Regions from separate parts of the Enterococcus sp. LJL120 genome, predicted to be linked through region 2. Evidence: predicted binding sites of a transcription regulator. Region 2 holds the regulator's gene; the other holds the start of a gene.
What was found. The regulator HrcA, encoded in region 2, represses chaperone genes, less so after heat shock. The targets are predictions, from matches to a motif close to TTAGCACTCNNNNNNNNNGAGTGCTAA.
Positions count from the first base shown of each region.

Region 1: groES (co-chaperone GroES) is a predicted target of HrcA. The motif match lies at 2,032-2,058, and genes of this name have one in related genera.

Region 1 is NZ_JBTXLV010000003.1:226,767-230,193, reverse strand. It holds gene groL (chaperonin GroEL) at 48-1,676, opposite strand; gene groES (co-chaperone GroES) at 1,719-2,003, opposite strand; gene ACYSNU_RS06350 (lysostaphin resistance A-like protein) at 2,214-2,888, shown strand; gene ACYSNU_RS06345 (cysteine hydrolase family protein) at 2,901-3,398, shown strand.
Region 2 is NZ_JBTXLV010000004.1:257,288-260,714, reverse strand. It holds gene hemW (radical SAM family heme chaperone HemW) at 71-1,231, opposite strand; gene hrcA (heat-inducible transcriptional repressor HrcA) at 1,472-2,506, shown strand; gene grpE (nucleotide exchange factor GrpE) at 2,534-3,076, shown strand; gene dnaK (molecular chaperone DnaK) at 3,131-3,427, shown strand, end outside.

The DNA.
Region 1 (3,427 bases), on a different contig from region 2:
GATGAACAGGTCTATTTTTTTAATAAAGTCATGATGTAATAATTAAATTACATCATTCCTCCCATGCCCATTGACGGATCCATTGCTGGAGCCGCAGGAGCAGCGGGTTCTGGTTTATCAGCAACAACTGCTTCAGTAGTTAACAATAATGCAGCAACAGATGCAGCATTTTGTAAGGCTGAACGAGTTACTTTAGTTGGGTCAACAATCCCTGCGTCTAGCATGTTTACCCATTCGCCAGTCGCAGCGTTGAAACCAACGCCTAATTCAGCGCTTTTTAGTTTGTCGATAATCACTGAGCCTTCATAACCAGCATTTTCAGCGATTTGACGAACTGGTTCTTCTAATGCCCGCAAGACAATTTTAACACCAGTTGCTTCGTCGCCTTCAGCAGCTACAGCCGCTACTTTATCAATCACGTTGACTAAAGCAGTTCCCCCACCGGAAACCATACCTTCTTCAACTGCTGCCCGCGTAGCATTCAAAGCATCTTCAATGCGTAATTTCAATTCTTTTAATTCAGTTTCAGTTGGCGCACCCACTTTGATAACTGCCACACCGCCGGCTAATTTTGCCAAGCGTTCTTGTAATTTTTCCCGATCGAAATCAGAAGTTGTATCGGCAATTTGATTTTTAATTAATTGCACACGAGCATCAATCGCTGCTTTTTCGCCGCCGCCTTCAACAACAGTAGTGTTGTCTTTATCAACAACCACTTTGCTGGCAACACCAAGATTTTCGATAGTAGCATCTTTTAATTCTAAACCTAAATCTTCAGTGATCACAGTACCGCCAGTTAATACAGCAATGTCTTCTAACATTGCTTTGCGGCGATCACCAAAGCCTGGAGCTTTGACAGCGACAACATTAAAGGTTCCGCGGATTTTATTCAATACCAAAGTAGGTAAAGCTTCGCCATCCACATCATCAGCAATGATTAATAATGGTTTAGATTGTTGTAAAATTTGTTCTAACAATGGCAAGATATCTTGGATGTTAGAGATTTTTTTATCCGTGATTAAAATGTAAGGATTGTCTAAAACAGCTTCCATTTTATCATTGTCAGTTACCATGTATTGTGATAAGTAGCCGCGGTCAAATTGCATACCTTCTACGACATCTAATTCAGTTTCAATCCCTTTAGATTCTTCAATGGTGATAACACCGTCGTTGCCAACTTTTTCCATAGCGTCAGCAATGTATTGGCCGACTTGTTCTGAGCCAGAAGAAACAGAACCAACTTGAGCAATCGCTTCTTTTGAATCAACGATAGAAGAAATGCTGTGTAATTCTTCAACAGCAGCTTTAGTTGCTAATTCAATCCCACGGCGAATACCTAGAGGGTTCGCACCAGCTGTGACATTTTTCAAGCCTTCGTGAACGATAGCTTGCGTTAACAAAGTTGCTGTTGTGGTACCGTCACCAGCGATATCGTTGGTTTTTGAAGCAACTTCGGAAACTAATTTAGCTCCCATATTTTCAAAATGGTCTTCTAATTCGATTTCTTTAGCAATGGTCACACCATCATTGGTAATTAAAGGAGAACCGTAAGATTTTTCTAAGACAACGTTCCGTCCTTTTGGTCCTAATGTTACTTTTACTGTATCTGCTAATTTATCTACTCCGCGGAGCATTGCAGCACGAGCATCTTCAGCAAATTTAATTTCTTTAGCCATGATTAATTTCACCTCATAAATTTTTTAGTTCAATCTGTTTTTTTATTCAACAATTGCGATGATGTCTTTACCAGACACAATCAAATATTCCGTACCTTCAAATTTCACTTCTGTGCCAGCATACTTTTCGAACATCACAGTATCGCCAACTTTTACAGAGGTAGGAACTTTTTCGCCATTGTCTAATAAGCGGCCTTCACCAACAGCAATGACTGATCCAGTTTGAGGTTTTTCCTTCGCTGCAGAAGCGAGAACAATTCCTCCAACAGTTTTTTCTTCTTCACTTGCGACTTGAATAATGACGCGATCGCCTAAAGGTTTTAACACGATAAATCCCTCCATCAAAAATTAGTTTTTAGCACTCTTAACTATCGAGTGCTAACTCACAATTCATATGATACTCATTTCTTTAAAACTTTGCAAGTTTTTCGTTCGTTTTTTTAAGAAAATTTTTAAGCGCCAACTTTTTGCGGGGACTATGCTATAATTCTTCTTATTAAAAAAGTTTGCAGGAATCAAACGAAAAGGAGTTTCACTATGTCAATTCGCAAGTATGGCCTTTTAACCATTATATTGTGGTTTTTTGCTTTTACGTCATCCATCACTTTTTACTGGTTAGGAATTTTCCAATCAGGGAATCAGCCAATTAACGCTTTAACGGCTGTTTACTTGGGGATGGCTTTCGTTTTAATTGCCCTCTACCTCTATCAAAGAAAAAAAGGTGCGCCTCTAGACTTTGAAAAAAAACCGATGCATTGGGTGCTGCTAGTCGCTATTGGTTTTTTAAGTATCTGGGGAGCGCTAATTTTGCAGGTTATTGTAAATTTTATTGAGTCATCCATCTCCGGAGAGCTGACCGTTTCAGAAAATACGCAAAATTTAGTGACCTTAATAAAAAGTGCCCCCATCTTCTTATTAGCTACAGCAGTTGGCGGACCGATTATGGAGGAATTTGTTTTTCGCCGGGCGATTCCCGGTATTATTGCCAGCTTCCCCTTTCGCTTCACTAATTTTTGGGTGGGAGCGGTCATTAGTTCGATTATCTTTGCCTTTGCCCACGGCGATGGCCATTTAGCTGTTTATTTTGTTTTAGGGATGTTCTTTTGCTTCCTTTATAAAAAAACCGGCAGCATTTGGACGCCGATTATTGCCCATGCGGGAATGAATGCCCTCGTTTTATTTGCCCAAATTCTGCTGCAAAATCTTACTTAAAAGGAGTCTGCCATGTCTAGTCAACGAGCTTTATTAGTCATTGATTTACAAAACGGTGTCTGTTACGGCCAAAATGAATTATTTGGCCTTGAGGGGCTTTTAACAAAAGTCAATCAGCGAATTGCTGATTACAGAAGGCAACAGCTGCCGATCATTTTTATCCAGCATGAAGACGAAGAACTGATGAAGGGCAGCCAATCTTGGCAGCTAGTTCCTCAATTGAAAAATCTGCCGGAAGATTATTATGTCGGTAAAACCCACGCCAATAGTTTTTATCAAACGAATTTACAGGAGCTATTGCAAGAATTGGCAATCAAGAACTTAGAGATTGTAGGCGCTCAAACCCAGTACTGTGTCGACAGCACCATTAAGTTTGCCCACGGTTTAGGCTATACTCTTTTTCTGCAGCGAAACGGCACCTCTACCCTTGACAATCCCTTTATGACTGCGGCAACAACCATTGCCTTTTACGAGGATTTATGGGACCAACGCTTTGCAACATTTCTATAAAAATAAAAAAAACGCTGAATGACACAGCT
Region 2 (3,427 bases):
ACTTTCAATTTTAGTTACAAATTAAGTATAAAACTTAGAGTGGGCTATAAGTCAATTGTTTTGATTGTATTTAATCGTCTAACAGGAACCGCTCAAAGACATCATTTCCCAAAAATAAGCCTTCCTCTGTTAGAGCCAGATAATCTTCTTGTTGCACTAATAAATTTTCTTGAATTAATTCTTCAATGACCAGTCCATAAACTGAATCTAATGACACTTGAAATTTTTCAGCAAAATGAGCAGGCGAAATGCCTTGGCGTTTTCGCAACCCTAAAAACATTTCTTCTTCCATCTGGTTATTGCGGCTCAATTTTTCTTCTTCACGAATCGGTAGCTGATTGTCTCGTAAAGGCGCTAAATAATGCTGAATTGGGCCATGATTTTTATAGCGGATATTGCCGAGATAACCACTAGCACCTGCCCCCAGACCGAAATAATGTTCGTTGTTCCAATAAACTAAGTTATGTTGGCTTTCCTTGCCGGGAATTGCAAAATTACTGACCTCGTATTGTTGCCGATTGCCAGTTGCCATCAGTTCAATGGTTTCAGCAAACATCTGGCTTTCAATATCTTGATCTGGTAATTCCAACCGACCTTGCCGCACCCAATTCATAAACATGGTTTTATTTTCTAAAATTAAAGAATACAACGAGTAATGGGGCAAATCCAATTCAATTGCCCGCTGTAAGGTATCACGAAAGCTTGCCAAGGTTTGTCCCGGCAGCGCATAAATCAAATCGATGCTAACATTTTCAAAATTTTCCTTTTCTAAAAAGGCCATCGTTTCATAGACATCGGCAGCGGTGTGTTTGCGACCAATTTTTTTCAGTAATTTATCATCAAAGGTTTGTACGCCCATTGATAAACGGTTTACTCCGTAATTTTTCATTACCTGTAATTTTTCTTGAGTTAAATCACCGGGATTAGCTTCAACGGTAAATTCATTTTGATCATTGAAGGGCAGCAGCTCCCTCACGCCGGCTAATAAGCGATCCAATTGTTTTGCAGAGAGGGAGGTAGGCGTTCCACCACCAATATAGAGAGTAGCCATTTCTTCAACTGGGAAACGCTCTTTCGTCAATTGAATTTCTTTTAGTAATGCTTCAATATATTCATCAACCGGCTGACCTTCTAGAAAAACTTTATTAAAGTCACAGTAATAGCAAATATGCTCGCAAAAAGGAATGTGTAAATAGGCTGAGACCGGTTGTAAAATTTTTTTTGTTTCCATCGTTTGGACTCCTCGTGGTTCAATTTCTTTGTAAATAGTACCATACTTTATTTAGACTTAATATAGAAGAAACTTTTCCAATGATTGAAATTATCTGAAAAAAAGCAATTAGCACTCGGATAAAACAAGTGCTAATTTTTGCATCGTTTTCCTTGACTTCTCTGGAGAATATGGTATATTAATACTTGTGTTAGCACTTGATAGTTAAGAGTGCTAAAACAAATGATGAAGGTGATTGAGATGTTAACAGACAGACAAAAAAATATCTTACGGCTCATCATTCAGAATTATACCGAAACTGGATTACCCGTCGGCTCGAAAAAGTTGATGGAGGAGGGCATCTCAGCCAGTTCTGCAACAATTCGCAATGATATGAAGGCGTTGGAGGAGCATGGGTTATTACAAAAGACCCATTCATCTTCAGGAAGAATTCCTTCCTTAGCCGGTTATCGTTATTATGTGGATTATTTGTTGGAACCGACTCAAATTGCCAACAATGATGTCTTGAAAATTCGTCAATCCTTTAAAAAGGAATTTCACGAAATTAATGAAATCATTGAAGGCTCTGCTGAGGTTCTAGCCCAATTGACCAGCTACACGGCATTTTCTTTAGGTCCTGAAGTTAAGGAAAGGAAATTGACCGGTTTTCGGATTGTCCCTTTAAATGATCGCCAAGTCATTGCTTTGATTGTGACGGACAAAGGCAATGTCGAAAACCAAATTTTCAAAATTCCTGAAGGAGTTACCGGTGAGGATTTAGAAAAAATTGTTCGAATTATCAATGATAAATTAGTCGGCGAACCTTTGTTGACAGTTTACCATCGGTTGCGGACAGAAATTCCGATGATTCTTCACAAGTATTTCCAAACGACGGACGGATTGGTCAGTTTATTTAATAGTATGCTAGGCCAAGCCTTTGAAGAAAAAGTTTACGTGAGCGGTCGAATGAATTTGTTAGATTTTAATCCTAGTCAAGATTTGACAGAATTTAAATCAGCCTATTCATTTATGAAGGATTCGGATGAATTGAGTCAGCTCTTTGTACCAGCAGAGGGTGGGATTTCAATAAAAATTGGTTCTGAAATCGGGAATAATTTATTAGACAATCTAAGTCTGATTCAAGCGACCTATGATATTCAAGGTCACGGTCGGGGCATGATTGCATTATTAGGACCGACGAGCATGCCTTATTCGAAAATGTTCGGCTTAGTGGATGTGTTCCGCCAAGAACTTGCCGATCGTTTGGAGGATTACTACCGGGAATTAGACGGTTAACCAATGAATAGAAGGGAAGTTTATACGATGGCAGAAAAAGACGAAGAATTAAAAGAGCAACCTGAAAATCTTGAAGAAGCGGATGCCAATCAAGAATTAGTCGAAGAAGTCGAAGTTTTAACAGAGCTGGAAAAATTAAATGCTGATTTTTCTGATATGGAGGATAAGTTTTTAAGAGCTCGGGCGGAAATCGCCAATATCACCAACCGCAATCGCAGTGAAAGAGAAACGATGCAAAAATATCGTTCCCAAGACTTAGCAAAAAAAGTCTTGCCATCTCTAGATAATTTGGAGCGGGCTTTGGCAATTGAAGTGGATGATGAACAGGGTGCCAGTTTGAAAAAAGGCATTATGATGGTTTTGGAAAGTTTGCAAGTTGCTTTGAAGGAAGAAGGCATCGAAGAAATTTCTGCAATGGGAGAAACCTTTGATCCTAATTTACATCAAGCTGTCCAAACGATTCCAGCCAATGATGACGCTCCAAGCGAAACGGTTGTTGAAGTTTTGCAAAAGGGCTATAAATTACATGACCGCGTGTTAAGACCAGCGATGGTTATTGTGGCTCAATAAAAAAGCTATTCTAAAAATAAAAGATAAAAAAGTTACAGTGAGGAGAAATTAATTATGAGTAAAATTATCGGTATTGACTTAGGTACAACAAACTCAGCAGTTGCAGTTCTTGAAGGCGGCGAAGCAAAAATTATCGCCAACCCAGAAGGCAACCGCACAACACCATCTGTTGTTTCATTTAAAAATGGTGAAATTCAAGTAGGTGAAGTAGCAAAACGTCAAGCAGTGACTAATCCCAACACAATTGCTTCTATCAAACGTCATATGGGTGAAGCTGGCTACAAAGTCGAAGCAGAAGGCAAATCTTATACACCACAAGAAATTTCAGCAATGATTTTACAATATATCAAA